2 regions of the Exiguobacterium sp. s40 genome follow, and region 1 is predicted to be linked to the other one. Evidence: predicted binding sites of a transcription regulator. Region 1 holds the regulator's gene; the other holds the start of a gene.
The links. Region 1 encodes NrdR, which represses ribonucleotide reductase genes. Its sites were predicted from a motif close to AACACNATATATNGTGTT; they were not measured.

Region 2: KNP02_RS09280 (anaerobic ribonucleoside triphosphate reductase) is a predicted target of NrdR. The motif match lies at 2,000-2,017, and genes of this name have one in related genera.

The regions. Positions count from the first base shown of each region.
Region 1 is NZ_JACSLC010000001.1:169,476-184,902, forward strand. It holds gene thrS (threonine--tRNA ligase) at 1-12, opposite strand, end outside; gene dnaI (primosomal protein DnaI) at 325-1,239, opposite strand; gene KNP02_RS00890 (DnaD domain protein) at 1,245-2,597, opposite strand; gene nrdR (transcriptional regulator NrdR) at 2,640-3,107, opposite strand; gene KNP02_RS00900 (hypothetical protein) at 3,120-3,491, opposite strand; gene speD (adenosylmethionine decarboxylase) at 3,603-3,989, opposite strand; gene KNP02_RS00910 (glyceraldehyde-3-phosphate dehydrogenase) at 4,221-5,252, opposite strand; gene KNP02_RS00915 (hypothetical protein) at 5,408-5,890, shown strand; gene coaE (dephospho-CoA kinase) at 5,910-6,515, opposite strand; gene mutM (DNA-formamidopyrimidine glycosylase) at 6,528-7,352, opposite strand; gene polA (DNA polymerase I) at 7,373-9,970, opposite strand; gene pnpS (two-component system histidine kinase PnpS) at 10,178-11,905, opposite strand; gene KNP02_RS00940 (response regulator transcription factor) at 11,902-12,606, opposite strand; gene mdh (malate dehydrogenase) at 12,802-13,737, opposite strand; gene icd (NADP-dependent isocitrate dehydrogenase) at 13,768-15,036, opposite strand; gene citZ (citrate synthase) at 15,155-15,427, opposite strand, start outside.
Region 2 is NZ_JACSLC010000008.1:93,540-98,166, reverse strand. It holds gene KNP02_RS09290 (50S ribosomal protein L25/general stress protein Ctc) at 130-789, shown strand; gene KNP02_RS09285 (formate/nitrite transporter family protein) at 1,000-1,842, shown strand; gene KNP02_RS09280 (anaerobic ribonucleoside triphosphate reductase) at 2,034-3,878, shown strand; gene nrdG (anaerobic ribonucleoside-triphosphate reductase activating protein) at 3,856-4,311, shown strand; gene KNP02_RS09270 (fumarylacetoacetate hydrolase family protein) at 4,366-4,627, shown strand, end outside.

The DNA.
Region 1 (15,427 bases):
CAATTGAATCATGTGTCAACTTCCCCTCTCTACATTTAAAAATAAATAAAAAAAGCCCATCCCTATGAAAGGGACGAGCTTTGATTCTCGTGGTACCACCCTCGTTCCCAAGCGTAACGCTTGGCTCGAACACACGATAACGAGTGTGAATCGCCGCACGATTGGCCCGTACGGTGCTCTGAGGGAGTAAGGCGATCGGCGTGTTTAGGAAGCTCTCACCAGTCTTCCCTCGCTTTGAAACCCGTGACGACGTCTCATGTCCTCTTCGATGCATCGGTTATATGATTATTAGTATAGTCAACTCGTTCAAGAAATACAATCCCTTTACCGACGTCGGTTCTCACCTTTTAATTCGATTTGTGTCGTCGTCGTCGAGATGCGCTGCATGAGCCGCTGGGCTTTCATTTTGTTCTGCGGCGAACCGTCGATCGAGAAGTGCGTCTCGAGCTCTTCACCGCTGAAGTTCGAACTGTAAAGTGTCGGTAAGCGATGCATCATGCGATATTGCAAGATGATCCCGAACAGCTCATCGCGTACCCACGGACTGATCGCCTCGGCACCGATGTCATCGATCAGTAACACCGGTACGTGTTGGAACGACGTCAAAAATGAGTCGAACGAATCGGTCCGGATCTTCCGTTTCGCTTCCGAGACGAATCCCGGGGCGTGGACGAGAATCGTCTCGATGTCCGCCACTTTCAGTTCGTTGGCGATCGCCGCAAGCAAATACGTCTTCCCGACCCCGAAGCTGCCGTGTAAGTACAGGCCGTTCACTTTTTGGCGGGTCTTCATGCCCGAGACGAACCGCATCGATTCACGGAGTGCGATTTTACGGGCGTCATCCGACCAGTCGAACGATTCAAAGCTCGCCTCTCGCACTTCTTCCGGCAAGAATAAGCTCTTAAACTTTCGGTCCATCTCTTTTTGGCGCCGTGCTTGACGATGCTTGACCGTCTCTTCATAACGAATCGCGATTTGACCGAGGTCGACATAGAGCACCGGCTGATGGCCCGGGATGACGGCTTGCTCCTCGATGAGCTTCTTGCCGTCCATCTGTTCTGCATATTCACTGAGCTTCGTAAAGCCGACCTCGACCGCCGTCTCGTCTAACTCCGGATGCGCCTTTAAAAAAGCGACGACTTCTGGATGTTCGAGGGTGCGCCGGCGAATCGATTCGTACGCTTCCCGCACTTCTTTCCGGTTCATCATTTGGGCGAGCGTTTGATTGATGCGTTCCATGTCCCTCATCCTTTCTCTTTCAATTCATTTAACAACTTGACGAGTTCCGCGTCGTCTGGGACCGATGCCTCGAGCTCTTGTTTTCGTTTTTGATCGTACGTCCGTTGCTCTTTCGCCTCGTCCTCGAGCCATTTTGGCATCTCGGTCTTGTCTTTGCGTCTCGAGCCGACGGTCGTCCGCTGTTGCACGTTCTCCCGCTTCTGCTGTTTCTTCTCGATGAGCGCGTCTTGCGTCGCTTCTTGTTCCAACGCGTCTTTGGCGTTCAAATAGCCTGCCGTCTTCCAACTCGTCGCGATTCGCATGACGTAGTTCTCACTGAGCCGAGTCTGCTTCTTCACTTCGATACAGTAATAGAACAACGCGTTGATGACACTTGGCGCGAGTCCGAGCGTATCGACGAGGTCGATGATGAGTTGCTCGTCGCTCTTCGACAACTGTGGCGTCTTCCGTAACGTCGACACGTACTGATGCGGATGCGCTTCTTCCATGACAGTCACGTCATGCAAATCACCGATTTCTGCCTTCTCCGTCTCATCCGACTTCACTTTCCGATGGCGCGTCTGTTTTTTCTTCAACTGCAACACCATCTGACGGCAGCCGTCGCGTTTCTCTTGCTCGCTGAGCGGTAGATACGCCTCGTGGACGAAGTACTCCTTCAACATCTCGGCCATCGTCTCTTCATCGATTTGGGAGACGTAGGCAAGCTTCGTGATCGTCTCATCGAGCTTCTTCGTGAAGAAGCCGACGGGGAAGTTCGTCAACTTTTTGACGATTTCCATATCGAACGTATAGTTGATCTCGATTTTGGCGCGGTCAGGTTTCTCGTAGTTCTTTTGTGTGAACGCCATATGATTGACCCCTTTGACGTCGAACACTTCATTGAAGTCTTTTGTCACTTCAATGATCCCGGCCGGCAACGGATCAATCGTGAATCGACCTTGTAACTGTTTGAAGCGGACTTCCCCGACTTTATAGAAGAGGAAACTCGACAACAGCCCGTCATTCAAGAACGTATGGGGTGCGAGCGGGACCCGCAGTTGATACACGTACTGGGTCAAGCGCTCGTCTTTCGTCTTATACGTCCGGACGAGACCGATCGCTTCGAGCCGGAACAGACAGTCCGTCAGCTCGTTGATCGAGTAATCGAGCATCTCACAAAGCGCGCTGTGTGACATATAGTTCGATTTCATTTTCCCGGGCTTCAGCTCGCTCCAAAGCGTCTGATACATTGCGAGCGCCTTCACTCCGATGACCGGCTGATACAAATGGTACAGCGACTGATACGACTCGCGATCGATGAGTCCGGTGCTCATGATCAACAGTTCGTCAGTTCCGTACAGGATGCGTTCTTTTTCCATGGTAGGTCTCCCTTGAAAAAAGGCGACCAGCAGGCCGCCCGTTTAGTTGGTCGATTTTTCTTGCTTCATTAAATCTTCTAGTTCTTTAAAGAACACAGAGATATCTTTGAACTGGCGATAGACGGACGCGAAGCGGACGTATGCCACTTCGTCGACCCGCGCGAGCTCGTTCATGACGAGCTCCCCAACCTGTTCACTCGGAATCTCGGACTGGCCGAGGGCGCGTAACTGTTGTTCGACTTTCGTGACCACACCTTCGAGTTGCTCCAGCGTGACCGGACGTTTCTCGCACGCCCGAATAATCCCGCGAAGCACTTTCTCACGGCTGAACTCTTCCCGATTCCCGTCTTTTTTGACGATGATGAGCGGTGTCTGTTCGACCGTTTCAAACGTGGTAAAGCGATAGCCGCACTCCTCGCATTCGCGACGGCGACGAATCGAATAGAAATCTTGTACTGGCCGGGAGTCGAGCACTCTCGTTCCATTATGATCGCATTTAGGACAACGCATGCTCAGCCCTCCTTATCGTTCGACAGATTGATTCCCGATGGCGCGGAGCGGGAACTTCACGGATAGCGCCTCATAATATGTGGTGACGATTTGACCGAGGTCTGGTCCGAGCATCCGGTCACGGTTCAATGTAAAATCGACGGCCGTGCGTCCGCCGTCCACTTGGACGATGGTCGCCAATGCGTCCCATCCGTCTCCATGAAACGCCACTTCGCCCCGGTCTGCATCGACCCGGCGAACCGTTTGACCTTCTGCTTGAATCCGTTCGCGGAGCCATGTGAGCACGGCGCTTGGCGATGCCGCCACGTAACGCGTCCGTAACGCCTCATTTTTATGCGAATCGTCCGTTTGGACATGTGTTTGAAACTTATCAAATAATCCCATTATCCACCTCGACACCTTATTTATATAGGTTAAGCATATCAAAATTAAGCGGTTAACAAAACAATTAAAAGGGCTGACCGAAAATCGGCCAGCCTCATAAGGTCAGTCTGATTATTTGCTGATTGCCACTTGCGCTTCAGGAACACGAATCGGTCCCATCCCACGGTCAAGTTTCACATCTTCACGAACTTTTGCTTCCAAGCCTTCTGCAATGTATTGCGAGGCTGTAGCTGGATCGATTCGATCCCCACATGTGAACACATCGACTGATGCGTAGCCATGCTCTGGGAAACTGTGAATCGTTAAGTGTGATTCTGAAATGATAACGACTCCACTTACACCGTGCGGCGCAAATTTGTGGAAAGCGACTTCGCGGACTTCAGCGCCCGAACGAAGTGCTGCATCGACGAACAAGCGCTCGATGTAGTCGATATCGTTTAATTTGTCGGGATTGCACTCCCAAAGTTCTGTAATAATGTGACGTCCCATAGTATCCATATTAGTGGATCCCCCTTTACATCAATGGTCTCAAAGTAGTTGATGATCACTCACTTTGTGCCTGAATCGCCCACAACCACGGGGGCAAGTTAGTCCTAAGAGGTCCTAACCCTTTAAGTTGCGTTTGTCAGACCAATTGAAGTTCACGAGTTAGAGTGTATCTTGTTTAGGACGTCCTTACAAGACATTTGTTTCAATTCTTTAAAAATATTTTTAGATAAATATATTTTTTCAGACGTGGGTTTCTTGTTGTCCGATTTGCAGGTAGCTCGCGACCATGTCCAACAAGTCGACGACGCGGCACGAATAGCCCCATTCGTTGTCGTACCAAGCGAGCACTTTGACATGATTGCCCCCGAGCACCATCGTCGAATCGGCATCAATGATTGACGAACGCTCATCTCCATTGAAGTCGATCGAGACGAGCGGTTCGTTCGAGACGCCGAGAACGCCCGTCATTTCCCCGTGTGCAGCACGCTCGAACGCCTGATTCACTTCATCGACCGTCACATCTCGACGCAACTCGACGACGAGATCGACGAGCGAGACGTTCGGCGTCGGCACTCGTAGCGCCATCCCGTTCAATTTGCCCTGAAGTTCCGGCAAGACGAGCCCGATGGCTTTCGCAGCACCAGTCGAAGTCGGTATAATGGAACTGCCACAAGCACGGGCACGACGCAAATCTTTATGCGGATTGTCGATATTGTTTTGATCGTTCGTATAGGCATGCACCGTCGTCACGAGCCCCGTTTCAATCCCGAACGTCGAATCCAATACTTTGACGACCGGGCCGAGACAGTTCGTCGTACACGAGGCGTTCGAAATGACGTGATCGTGCTCCGGTAAATAATCCCGATCGTTCACCCCCATGACAATCGTCCGCAACTCGCCTTTTCCTGGTGCCGTCAAAATGACTTTTTTCGCACCGGCCGTCAAATGTTTTTTCGCCCCGACATCTGAATTGAATTTCCCCGTCGCCTCGATGACAATCTCGACACCGAGTTCAGCCCACGGCAATCGCTCTGGGTCTCGCTCAGATACGAGCATGATCCGTTTCCCATCGACTTCGAGCGCATCCCCATGCGCTCGGACTGTCAGTGCGAACGGTCCATGGACCGTGTCGTGTTTGATCAAGTGCGCGAGCGTTTCCGCCGGATAACTCGCATTGATGGCGACCACGTCGTGACGCCCTTCGAGCATCAACTTCCGAAATACCATTCTGCCGATTCGACCAAATCCATTGATTGCAACTTTCGTCCCCATTCTGAATCCCCCTTTTTTCTGCGTTACGACACCATTATAACGGAAAATTGGAAGCGTTTTCACTATGAATCGTCACATTTCTTTCACTTTTTCACAGTTTTATATTTAAAAAAGAGGGGAATTTGGTGTAGAGCTTTGAAAGGAGTTAGAACAGCATGTTTGATTGGACCGATTTAGATAAATTTATCGTATCGTTTTTTATTATTTTGCCGATTGTGACGATCATCCACCAGTTCGGTCACTTCTTCTTCGCGAAACTGTTCGGGGGTTCGCTTGACATGGAGATTGGGACGGGGAAAAGATTGTTCAAAGTCGGGCGCCTGCAATTCAACCGCGTCTACTTCTATGACGCCTGGTGCCAATTCAGCGACTTGAAATATAGTAATCGTTTGACAAGGACGCTTGTGTACGGCGGTGGAGCCATTTTTAATTTAGGGAGTATATTTATAATCAACGGTATGATTACGACTCAATTGATTGAGGCTTCAATTATGACCTATCAATTTGCTTACTTCTCGTTTTATTACGTCTTTTTCTCACTCTATCCGATTTACTATTCGAACGGCCATCCGAGCGACGGACGCGCCATCTTTGACACGTGGAAAAAAGGGAAGCCTGACTCAGACCCACTCAACTGAACAAAAAAAGAAGGCGTCGTCAGTCGCCTTCTTTTTTCATGTCTTCAAATTGTTCGACGAGGCGGACCACTTGGGCCGACAAGTCGCCTAACGCACCGTTGTTGTTGATTAAAAAATCAGCCTGTTGTTTCTTCTCTTCGATCGGCATTTGCGCATGGATCCGAGCGAGCGCTTCTTCTTTCGTCAACCCGTTGCGCTCCATGAGACGCATCAGCTGAATCTCTTCACGGCAATAGACGACGACCGTATAATCGACGAGGTCCCGCATCGTTCCCTCGAACAAGAGCGGGATATCGAATATGACGACCGTCTCCCCTGCAGCCTCGTATCCGCGCATCTCCTCGAGCATCTCTTCCCGGATGGCCGGATGCATGAGCTGATTCAGCAACTGACGTTTGGCATCATCATGAAAGATTTCTCGTCCGAGCGCCTGGCGGTTCAACTCGTCGCCCGTGAAACATTGCGAGAACGCCTCGCGGACGCCCGCGAACGCTTTGCCGCCTGGCTCGATGACGATCCGTGCCATTTTGTCGGCGTCGATGATCGGGATGCCCTGCTTTCGAAACAGTCTGGATACGGTCGACTTCCCTGTCGCAATTCCACCTGTCAAACCAATCTTCAACATCATGTCCACCTCTTACTGTTGGCAGTGCGGACAGTAATGTGTGCCCCGTCCGCCTAATTTCATCTTTTCAATCGGTCGGCCGCATCGCTTACATGGCTCCCCGGTCTGTCCATATACGTACAGTGTCTCTTGATACGTCCCGCTCGCCCCATCCGGATTCGTATAGCTCCGAATCGTGCTTCCGCCTCGTTCAATCGCTTCCGTCAATACGGCCACAGCCTCTTGATGCACCCGACGGACCTCGTCAAGCGAGAGTGTCGCTGCCGGACGGGTCGGATGGACACCGGACCGATATAACGTCTCATCGACATAAATATTGCCGAGCCCGACGAAAATCGATTGATCGAGCAGCGCCGTCTTGATTGCACGAACGTTCATCCGCTTCAGACGGCTGTGAAGCGTCTCCGCTGTCACTTCAGGATCGAACGGTTCGAGGGCGAGCAGCGACAATGGCGGTGTCACAAACAACTCTTCATTCGTCTTCAACTCCATCGTCCCGAACTTCCTGACATCGTTATAATGAAGCGTAGTCCCGTCCGTGAAGGTGAAGACGACATGCGTATGCTTGACCGGACTGACCATTTCGTCATGCGGGAAGAATTTTCCTTCCATTCGCAGATGCGAAACGAGATAGCCGTTCGTCAATTTGAACAAAATGAACTTGCCGCGTCGCTCCACGTCTTGAATCGTCTCGTCGAGCAACTGTTGTTTCCAAATCTCCGGTTCGTGACCTCGAATGATTTTTGCGTCGAGCACCTCGACATTTGCAATTGTTTTTCCCGAGACGAATGGCCGCAATCGGCGACAGACCGTCTCCACTTCTGGTAATTCTGGCATATCGATTTCCTTTCTCGTCTTTATTTCGTGTCGAACCATGTCTCACCGAACGAACCGTCTGCGCGGAGCGGCACGTCCAAGGTGACCGTGTGTTCCATCGCTTGTTTGACGATCGTCTCGAGCGAGTCCATTTCTTCTTTAGGTCCTTCAAAGATGAGTTCATCGTGGACTTGAAGCAATAACTTCGATTGAAGTCCTGACTCACGAAGTGCCACGTCGACATCAATCATCGCTTTTTTGATAATATCGGCGGCCGTCCCTTGAATCGGCGTGTTGATCGCTGTACGTTCCGCAAAACCGCGCAAGTTGAAGTTGCGGGAATGGATGTCCGGGATATTGCGGCGACGCTTCAGCATCGTCTCAACATAACCGTGTTCCCGCGCCCGTTCGATTGCGGCATCCATGAACCGTTTCACACCCGGGAACTGCTCGAAATACGTATCGATGAACGTCTGTGCTTCTTTTCGGCTAATGCCGAGGTTTTGCGACAGCCCATAGTCGCTAATGCCGTAAATGATGCCGAAGTTGACGGCTTTGGCTTGGCGACGCATGAGCGATGTCACTTCTTCTTTGGTGACTCGGAACACGTTGGCCGCCGTCGACGTATGGATATCCTCATCATGGAGGAACGCCTCGAGCATCTTCTCATCTTGCGACATGTGGGCCATAATCCGAAGTTCGATTTGCGAATAGTCGACCGCATACAGCATCCAGTCGGCCTCACTCGCGGTGAACGCCTTGCGAATGCGCCGCCCTTCTTCCAAGCGGATTGGGATGTTCTGTAAGTTCGGGTTGACCGAGGACAACCGTCCGGTCTGCGTCAACGTCTGCGTATAGCGGGTATGGATCTTCCCGTCGTCTTTGATGACTTTTTGCAAGCCTTCGACATATGTCGATTGCAACTTGCCGAGCTCACGGTAATGCATAATATGTTCGACGATCGGATGCAGCGGCGCGAGTTTCTCGAGCACGTCCGCTGCCGTCGAGTAACCGGTCTTCGTCTTTTTGACCGGTGGCAACGCCAACTTCTCGAACAGGATGACGCCGAGCTGTTTCGGCGAGTTGATGTTGAACTCCTCACCGGCGAGACTGTGAATCTCCGCCTCGAGTTGGAGCAACCGTTCCCGCAAATCGTCTTCCATCACTTTCAGCGTCGCCACGTCGACGTGAATCCCGGCCCACTCCATCTCTGCAAGCACCGAGGCGAGCGGACGTTCCAAATCTTCATACAGCGACGTCTGTTCGTTTTGGTCGAGTTCTTTGCCGACGTTTACGAACAGCGTCAAGATCGCCATCGCCTTCTCTCCGAGATGTTGCTCGAGCACGTCCTGTTCCGGGACGTGCAGCTTCGCACCCTTACCATAAACCGCCTCGTCTTCCGGTAACGTGTAATCGAAATGAGCGGCAATCGAATCGAGTGTCGTCCCGCCCGACAGGTTCAGCAAATATCCGGCGACGAGCAAATCGTCATAGCCTCGGAGCGTCACACCATGTCGCTTCAATTGAATGATCGTCTGTTTCGCATCGAGACAAATCGTGGCTCGGTTCTCGTCGGCCAACCAGTCTCGTACTGCCGGGACGTCTAAAAGCGACACATCGCCGACCGTCACGCCGGCTTTCGAGGCGATGGCCACACCGATGACCGGTTCTTCGAAATAGTCGTCACGGAGTTGCTCGAGGATGAGGACCGCTTCTGTCAAATCTTGCTCGTCAATCGCGATATGATTCACCTCACGCGCTTCGACCGCTTCCTCGCTCGACGCTTCAAGGTTCAGTTTGCTCAGAAGCGATTTGAACTGAAGGCTCATGAACAACGGCTTCACTTTTCCGGCGTCATACGGATGGAACGTAAGGTCGTCCATGCTTATATCGATTGGGACGTCCGTATAGATCGTCGCCAATTGTTTCGACATGCGTGCTTCCCGCTCGTTCGCCTCGACTTTCTCTTTTTGTTTCCCTTTTAATTCATGTGTATGTTCATATAGTCCTTCGACAGATCCGTAAGCCGTGAGCAGTTTAAGCGCCGTCTTCTCACCAACCCCCGGGATTCCGGGGATATTATCGGACTTATCCCCCATTAAGCCTTTCAAATCGATCATTTGAAGCGGGGTGAGACCGTCATAGCGCTCTTTGAACGCCGCCGCGTCCATCGTCTCCACATCGGTGATCCCACGTTTCGTCAAATAGACTGTGACGCGATCGTCAATCAGTTGCAGTAAATCTTTATCCCCGGTGACGACCGTCACTTGATCGAACGCCTCATTTTTTGAGAGCGTCCCGATAATATCGTCGGCCTCGTACTGGTCGAGTTCGAGCACTTTGATCCCGAACGCCTCACAAATCTCACGGACGATTGGGAACTGTTCCCGGAGTTCCCCTGGGGTCTTCTGCCGTCCCCCCTTATAGTCAGCATACGTGTCGTGCCGGAACGTCTTCTTCGACGCATCAAATGCGACCGCGAAATGCGTCGGTTGCTCGTCTTCCATCAATTTTAACAACATCATGGTGAACCCGTACACGGCGTTCGTATTTCGACCGCTCGCATCCGTCATCGGAGGCAGCGCGAAAAACGCACGATATGTGAGTGAGTTTCCATCAAGAAGTAGTAGTTTATTCATTGGTCAACCTCCATTCTATCTGATTCCATCATATCATACGGGCACATGCGTTCGAAAAAAAAGACCCTTTTCTAGTAGCTAGAAAAGGGTCAATCTTCCTGACCGAGTGGAGATGAGCACCGGCCGGGACACGAGATGATGAAGAGGTCTCATCTATAGAGTAGCATCGCTTTGTAAAGCCGGTATGAACCCGACATGAATTCCATGTTAAGTGATTGGGAATTTGATTGTGAACGTTGTCCCAGCACCTTCGACACTATCCACGTGAATCGTCGCGTGATGAAGGTCGATGATATGTTTGACGATGGCAAGGCCGAGACCTGTCCCGCCGGAGTTCCGGCTCCGTGCTTTATCGACCCGGTAGAATCGTTCAAAGATTCGGCTCACTTCTTTCGGCGCGATGCCAATCCCGTTGTCTTTGACAATCAAATATGATCCGTCCGTTCTCTTTTCGACCGCGATTTCGACACGGCTGCCTTCCGGCGAGTAGTTGATGGCGTTGGCGACAAGGTTCAAGATGACTTGCTTGATTCGGTTCATGTCCGCCTGCAAGACGACTTCCCCGTCGTGGCGCGACTCCAAGTGAATCGATTTGCCTTCCGCTTTCTGGCTCAACACGAGACACACTTCCTCAACGAGCTGATTGAGCTGGACCGGGGTGAAGTCCAAATGGAAATCTTCACGTTCAAGCCGTGACAGCTCGAGTAAGTCTTCAACGAGCATCTGCATGCGCGTCGCTTCTTTTTGAATGATATCCAAAAATTGATCGCGCAACTCGGGCACTTCTTTTGCCCCGTCAAGGAGTGTCTCACTGAAACCTCGGATCGATGTGAGCGGCGTCTTCAACTCATGGCTGACGTTCGCGACGAAATCTTTCCGCATCTTCTCGAGTCGTTTCAATTCAGAAATATCGTTAAACAGGAGCGTCGTCCCGCGCAACATGCCTGTATCACTGAAGATCGGTGCGGCCGACACCATATACGTCTTTTGGTTGAATCCAGTTCGAATCGACAATTGACGGCGGTGGGGCTCTTCGGTCAAATAGACGTCCTCGATCAACGTCTCGACGTCCGGACTCGGTAAAATGCCGTGATAAAATTGACCAATCATCAAGTCGTCGTATTGGAACATGTCACGATACGAGCGGTTGACGAGCGTCACGATGCCACGTTCGTCGACCAAAAGCAACCCTGCCCCCATGTATTCGATGAGTGACTCGAGCCTTGCCCGTTGCACGGATTCACCAAGTGAGATCGTCTCCAAGTTACGGGCGAGAACGTTGATCGACCCGGCCAGACTGCCCGTTTCTTCATCATTGCGCAATTCGTACACACGGGCCCGATAGTTTCCGTCGGCAAGTTCACGTAACACGATTGTCGCCTCATCGATCGGTCGGATAAACTGATTCGTCAAATTATGCAACACGAACAAAATCAAGAAGAATGAGAAAATCAAGGCCAAGGCAATCGTCAGCCAAATCCGGTCATACACCCCTTCTAGATCAGAGACGTAGCGGATGAAACTGAGATACACCGTATCACCCGAGGAGAGTTCGATCGGTTTTGTGAACTGAATCAAATCCTCACGCGTCTCGTTCCCAAACGTCCCGTCGTCTGGGATTGAAGCAGCGTCCATCCGAAAATCGAACGAACCGACCCGAAACGGTGTCCCGGCGATCACTTCCATCCGGCGATTGAGGAGCAGAATGTCAAAACTACTCTCGTCATCGATTTGCCGGACATAGTCTTGAATCGCCTCGAGGTCGCCCCCTTCTAAATATAAGGCGGCGAGCTCCGTGTCCTCTTTCAAACGATCGCGTTCGGAGTCCAAATAGAAGTCTTTGAACAATTGACCAAGCACAATCCCGAGGGTCAACAAGACGCCCGTCACGAGCAGGATGAGCGTCGTCAAAAAACGCGAGCGGTACGTCTTCATTCGGGCATCGGCTCTTCCATCTTATAGCCGAGACCGCGAATCGTTTTGATATATGTCGGTTTTTTCGTCATCGGTTCAATCTTTTCCCGAAGGTGGCTAATATGGACATCAACGATGCGCGTATCGCCGACGAAGTCGTAATTCCAAATAGCCGATAAGAGTTGATCACGCGTCAAGACACGGCCTTTGTTTTTAGCCAGATAAGCCAACAGTTCGAACTCTTTTGGGGTCAACTCAAGCCGCTCCCCGTTTTTGAACACTTCATAGTTCGAAGCGATAATTTTTACGTCGCCGATTTCAATGACGTCCGCGTCCACCGCCGGCACCTCTTGTGGAGCCGAACGCCGTAAGATCGCTTTGACCCGGGCCACGACTTCACGCGGACTGAACGGTTTCGTCAAATAATCATCTGCCCCTAGTTCGAGTCCGAGCACTTTATCGAACTCATCGTCTTTTGCCGTCAACATCAGGATCGGCGTATTCACTTTCTGTTGGCGGAGTCGCTTACAAACTTCGAGACCATCCATCTCGGGCAACATCAAATCGAGGACGATCAATACCGCATCCTGCTTCTCGGCGAGTTCGAGACCGGTCTTCCCATCATGGGCCGTCTCAACCTCAAAACCGGCTTGCTCCAAATTGAATTTCAATAACGTCGCAATCGAAACCTCGTCATCGACAACAATCACTTTTTCGGCCACGCTTAGTTCCTCCTCTAATCTATCTGTTCTGTCACGTACACTACCTATTTTACAAATCAATGTCACGTCCGACCAACATCAAAGCAAATCTTTACAAAAACAAAACAAATCCACGTTCTTCTTTCAGTGTAGCACGCGACCCTCAAAAACCAAGCGTACAAAAAACCTCGCCTGCTCAGCAGACGAGGTGACGAATCAGTTAAGGACGTTCAAGACGGAGCGGACCGATTCAGCCGAGCGCTCAAGCGCGGCCGTCTCCTCTTCCGTCAATTCAAGTTCGAGCACACGTTCAATCCCGTTCGCGCCAAGTATCGTCGGGACACCGAGATACAAGTCGTGGAAGCCGTACTCACCGTCGAGATACGCGATGGCCGGTAAAATACGTCGTTGATCTTTCAAGATCGCTTCGACCATCTCGACGATGGCCGCTGCCGGCGCATAGTAGGCCGATCCGTTCCCGAGCAGCTGGACGATTTCGCCGCCACCTTTACGGGTCCGATTGACGATCGCATCGATTCGGTCGCTCGGCAATAGCTTCTCGAGTGGGATGCCTCCCGCGTACGAGTAACGAATGAGCGGGACCATGTCATCCCCGTGCCCGCCGAGCACGAATCCAGAGACGTCCTTCACGGAGATATTCAACTCCGCAGCGACGAACGTCCGGAACCGGGCCGTATCAAGCACGCCAGATTGACCAATCACGCGCTCTTTCGGGAAGCCTGACTCTTTGAAGGCGGCATACGTCATCGCGTCGACCGGGTTCGTCAAGACGATGATAATCGCATTCGGTGAGTAACGGGCCACTTCTTTCGTGACCGCCCGCATCACTTTGGCGTTCGTCGAGACGAGGTCGTCCCGGCTCATGCCTGGCTTGCGCGCGATTCCCGCTGTGATGACGACGATATCCGAGTCCGCCGTTTCGGTATAGTCCGACGTCCCTGTAATCCACGAGTCAAACCCTTGAATCGGCGCCGTCTCTTGCATATCGAGCGCTTTCCCTTTCGTCGGGTTCTCGTTCTCTTTGATATCGAGCAGCACGACGTTACCGAGTTCTTTTTGAGCCAAATACAGTGCCGTCGTGGCCCCCGTGAATCCGCTACCGATCACCGAGATTTTATTGCGACGAATCATTGTGCTCTCCCCCTTGGTTTAACTGATGAATTACATGTTTTTGATTAGTTCATCTGCAAACTCTGAACACTTCACTTCTGTCGCGCCGTCCATAAGGCGGGCGAAATCGTATGTGACGACTTTCGAGGCAATCGTCTTCTCCATCGAGTTGATGATGAGGTCAGCCGCTTCGTTCCAGTTCATGTGACGAAGCATCATCTCACCTGACAAGATGACTGATGACGGGTTGACCTTGTCAAGACCTGCATATTTTGGTGCCGTACCGTGTGTCGCCTCAAAAATCGCATGGCCCGTCACGTAGTTGATGTTCGCTCCTGGCGCGATCCCGATTCCGCCGACTTGGGCAGCGAGTGCATCCGAGATGTAGTCCCCGTTTAAGTTCATCGTTGCCACGACATCGAATTCACGTGGACGTGTCAAAATCTGTTGCAAGAAGATATCGGCGATCGAATCTTTTACGATGATTTTGCCTTCCGCTTCTGCTTTCGATTGAGCTTCGTTTGCAGCCGCTTCGCCTGACTCTTCTTTGATGCGGTCGTACTGTGCCCATGTGAAGACTTTGTCGCCGTATTCTTCTTCTGCGAGCTCATAGCCCCAGTTTTTGAAGGCGCCTTCTGTGAACTTCATGATGTTCCCTTTATGGACGAGCGTGAGCGATTTACGGTTGTTCGCGATCGCGTACTCGAGAGCCGCGCGAACAAGGCGTTTTGTTCCTTCAGACGAGATCGGTTTGATGCCGATTCCAGACGTTTCTGGGAAACGTATTTTGTTGACGTTCATCTCTTCTTTTAAGAATGAGATCAATTTTTTCACTTCGTCGCTGCCTGACGCGTACTCAATCCCAGCGTAGATATCTTCTGTGTTTTCACGGAAAATGACCATGTCTGTATCTTCTGGGCGCTTGACCGGTGATGGGACGCCTGTGAAGTAACGGACCGGACGCAAGCACGTGTACAAGTCAAGTTCTTGACGGAGTGCTACGTTGAGTGAACGGATTCCTCCGCCGACCGGTGTCGTCAATGGACCTTTGATGGCAATCAAATATTCACGGATTTGATCGAGTGTCTCGTTTGGAAGCCATTCGCCTTTTTGGTTGAAAGCCTTCTCCCCAGCGTACACTTCCATCCATTCGATTTTCTTCTCGCCGCCGTATGCTTTTTCGACAGCCGCATCAAAGACGCGCACCGATGCGTTCCAGATGTCTGGTCCTGTGCCGTCACCGATGATAAATGGAATCGTCGGTACGTTCGGTACGTTTAATACACCGTTTTCAACTGTTATTTTTTCGTTTTGTGTCAACATAATGAATCCCCCTAAGTACATTTATGTAGGCCGACGCGAACGCCGACCTACGTCAATTGTTAGTTTACCAAAGTTTATGTCTAAATTGTGACTCGATCTTCTCGTGTCGCGTCAATTAACGCTCATTCACCGGGACGTATGAGCGGTTCGTCTCGCCAACGTACTCAGCGCGTGGACGGATCAAGCGGTTGTCCGCATACTGTTCGAGAATGTGGGCGATCCAGCCCGACATGCGTGAGACGGCGAAAATCGGTGTGAACAACTCTTCATCGAGACCAAGCGCATAATAAGTCGATGCTGAGTAGAAATCAACGTTCGGCTTCAAGCCTTTCTCTGTCTCGACGAGGTGATCGATCTTCTCAGACATCTCGTACCATTCCGGCTCGCC
Region 2 (4,627 bases), on a different contig from region 1:
TTTATGGATAGGTGGCTATGGGAACAATATACACATGTCACTCAACGCATCGAGGTTGAGAGGTGGCTTTTTCACTGCCTCACCCTCAAGATGTAGACATGATCGATAAACCAGTAGGGGGAAAAGATTATGGCAGACACGCTTAAAGTAACGAAACGAGAATTACGACCACGTTCGGTCCGCGCTAACTTGCGTAAAGAAGGAAAAGTGTTAGGTGTCGTTTACGGCTACAAAGTTGAAAGCACACCGGTCGCATTCGAAGAGATGGCACTTCGTAAGATTCTTCGTGAACACGGCGACAACGCTTTGATCGAACTCAATATCGATGGTAAGAAAGTGAATACACTCGTTCACGGGACAGAAGTCGACCCATTCACGAACGAATACAAGCACGTCGAATTTATGGCAGTGAAGATGGACGAAGCGACAGAAGTCGAAGCGGACGTCACACTTGTCGGCGACGCGAAAGGCGTCAAAGAAGGCAGCTACTTGGCACAGACGATCTATAAAGTAACGGTCTCGGCAACACCAGCCAACATTCCGGAGCGTATCGAGCTTGATGTTTCTGAACTCGGCATCGGTGACTCGCTCACTGTCGCTGATATTCCAGAGAACAAAGATTACGAAATCGTATCTGAGGGTGATCTTCAAATCGCATCGGTGAATGAACCGGTGGCGGTCGAAGACCTTGAAGCTGATACAGCGACAGAAGGCGAAGTTGAAGCGACTGAAGAGGCGTCAGAAACTTCAACGGAAGAGTCGGAAGAGACTTCTGAAAACAAAGAATAATCATTTCGAACGGCCCTTTGCGAAGGGTCGTTTTTTTCTAGTCACAAATCCGACAAATGTAAACGATTACGATGTGAAAAATGTGTCAACATGTGGAAGGGGCGATTGCAATTTATTCGTTTCGGGCTTATATTGTTAATGATTTCACATGTTCGTTCTTATTATAATGGTTTCATTCAAACAGAAAGAAGGGTTTGTGACATGGCATCAATGGAAATCCATGCACTCGAATCGTTGCGGAAGAAAGCACAGGCATCTTCGCAAATGATTCATTATCGGCCAATGGAGTACTTTTTACGAGCAATGCTCGCGGGGATCTTTATCGGATTCGCTTCAATTTTCACACTGAAAGTCGTCAATGGAATGTATTTGATCGATTCTCCGTTCACAACGCTCATCGGAGGATTCTCATTCGGAATCGCCCTCGTCATGATCATCTATGGCGGAGCCGAACTGTTCACCGGGAATACGATGTACTTCACAACCTCGACGATGCGGGGGTACACGACGCTCAGCGACACGATGCTCGTCTGGTTGCTCTGCTTTGTCGGGAATGCGCTCGGTGGCGTTTTGTTCGCCTTGCTGCTCGCGCCGACTGGGGTCATCCAAGAACTTGGGATGGACAACTGGCTGTTCGCGGTCGTCGAGAGTAAGATGCATCACACGACAGTCGAGATTTTCTTCCGTGCTATTTTCTGCAACTGGATGGTCTGTCTCGCGATCTTCCTACCAAAACAAATGAAAAATGAGTTCGCTCAAATCTTCTCGATGATTTTCCTCGTCGCCGTCTTCTTCGCGTCAGGGTTTGATCACGTCATTGCCAACTTCGTCTTGTTCGCGCTTACTCTTGTCGTCCCACATCCTGAGGCGATAAGCTTTGCCGGTGCCATCCACAATTTGATTCCGGCGACGTTCGGTAACATTATTGGTGGTGCCTTGTTCATGGGTGCGATTTATACATGGTTGAACGCGAAAGGCTTGCGTGAAGCCCAAGAGTCAGAAGAAAAAGAAGAAGTCGAATTTAAAATCGTAAAGCCTGCTAAAGAGTTGTGATATGGTTCACATTAAGGTATGGTCGAGTCCAGATGAGGGCTCGGCTATTTTTTTGCGAATACGTCACACTTAATGCTCACAATTTAGACTTCACTACTTCCCAGAAAAACATGACATAATCTATATATGGAACTTAAGCGAGTAATTAACTCGCTTGTAATCAATATATAGTGAGGTGATGCGGAGTGAATATGCTCCAGCTTTATGAAGATGTCTGTGTTCTCCCAGATCAGGACCTCGTACAAGAGAACGCCAACGTCGACGGGAAATCACCACTTGGAAAATTGGCACGATTATCCTCAGAAGTATCAAAACAATTGTCGACGACATATCTATTATCAGAACGGTCACGTCAAGCCGTCGAGGATAATTTTTTGTATATCCATGACGCCGACTACTACGTGACAGGATCGACGACGTGTTGTCAAATCCCGCTCGGCCACTTGCTCACGAACGGATTTCATACCGGGCACGGGACGATTCGACCGCCCCAGGATATCCGCTCGGCGATGGCGCTCGCTTCGATTATTCTTCAAGCGAACCAAAACATGCAACACGGCGGTCAAGCTTTCCCGATGTTTGATGTCGACCTCGCACCGTATGTCGAAAAGACGTATGAACGTCAGCTCGAGCGGCTCAAAAAGCTACCAGTCGAATGGACGACCGAGCAACTCTTTGAAACTGCCGAGTCTGAAACAATCGCGGCGACGTATCAAGCGTGTGAGGCGTTCATCCACAACGCCAACTCGATGCACTCACGTGGTGGCGGACAAGTACCGTTCGTTTCCATCAATTACGGCACCGACACGAGCCGGTGGGGACGCATATTCATTCGAGAGTTGCTGCGCGCGACCGAGCGAGGGCTCGGTAACGGGGAGACGCCGATTTTCCCGATTCAAATCTTTAAAGTGAAAGAAGGGGTCAACTTCCATGAGGACGATCCGAACGTCGACTTGTTCCGTCTCGCCTGTCGTGTGACGGGCAAGCGGTTATTCCCGAACTTCTCGTTCGTCGATGCTCCGTTCAACCTTCAATACTACGACGGGACGCACGGCTCGGAAGTCGCCTACATGGGTTGTCGGACAAGGGTGATGGGGAATCGGCATGGTGCCGAGACGTCGATTGGACGCGGCAACTTATCGTTCTCGACGTTAAATTTGGTCAAGATGGCGCTTGTCGCTTCGAACATCCATTCGTTTTATGAGACGCTCGACGCCTATGTCGACGTCGCCATCGATCAATTGCTCGAACGATTCGACTATCAAGCGAAGCGTCACGCCGACGAATTTCGGTTTCTCTATGCCCAACACGTCTGGCGGGGTGGAGAGAGACTCGGGCCAGAAGACGATCTTCGCGAGGTACTGAAGCAAGGGACGCTCTCGGTCGGATTTATCGGTCTCGCCGAAGCGCTTCGTGTGCTCACAGGTGGCACGCATGCCGAGTCGCGAGAGGCGGAACGGCTTGGGCTCGATATCGTCACTCATTTACGTGATCGAATGAAGCAGGCATCGGAACGATACGATTTGAACTTTTCTCTCTTGGCGACCCCGGCCGAAGGATTGTCGGGTAAATTTGTGACGAGAGATCAGCAATCGTTTGGGATGATCGAAGGTGTGACCGACCGCGCCTTTTATACGAACTCGTTTCATGTGCCCGTGTATCAATCGGTCTCGATTCGCGATAAAGTCCGTCTCGAAGCGCCTTACCACGCGCTCTGTGATGCGGGTCATATCACGTATGTCGAAGTCGACGGATCGCTCGCCCATAATGCGGAAGCGGTCGAAGCGATCGTCCGGCTCATGCGGACCGAGAACGTCGGCTACGGGTCGATCAACCATCCGGTCGACCGTTGTGGCAACTGCGGCCTTGAAGGAATTATCGACGAAGCGTGCCCGACATGTGGCGAGCATGAACGAATTGAACGGATCCGTCGCATCACCGGCTACTTGGTCGGGACGATGGACCGGTGGAATTCGGCAAAACGAGAAGAAGAACGAGCGAGGGTGAAGCATCATGCGCGTCCTATCCGTACTTGAAGAATCGGTCGTCGACGGTCCAGGCATTCGCACGGTCATCTTTACGGCGGGCTGCCCGCACCGTTGCCCTGGGTGTCATAATCCAGAATCTTGGAATCCACGTGGGGGACAAGACGTCTCGGTCGCGGACTTACTCGCTCAAATCGAACAATCAGGCTGGGACGGGGTGACGATTTCAGGCGGGGAACCATTTCTGCAACCGGAAGAATTGGCACGGCTCGTCGACGGATGTAAGGTCCTTCAGAAAAACGTTTGGGTGTATACGGGCTATACGCTCGAACAGTTACAAGCCATGCACGACGAATTCGTCACAAGCGTGCTCGACCGTGCCGATGTGCTCGTCGATGGGCGTTTTGAACAGCCGCTCATGGACCGGTCGCTCCGGTTTCGGGGATCGAGCAACCAGCGGATTATTTTCTTAAACAAAGCGTAATCGGGGCCGTCGCGTCCCGATTTTTTGTATACTAGCAAAAAAGGGGGAATTTTGATGAAATGGTGTAGTTTTCAAGTTGAAGGAGAGCAAAGGGTCGGCGTCGTGGCAGGAGAGTTCGTCTATGACGTCAGTGACCAATTACATACGACTTCGCTGTTAGAAGTCATCGCGCGTGAGTTTGAACCGGATGTCGATCTAGATGTCGCGCCAAGGCTGGCGCTTCAAGACGTCACGTTCGTCGCACCGTATCGTCCGCTCAAAAATGTCATCTGTATCGGGAAAAATTACGAAGAACATGTGAAAGAGATGGATACGG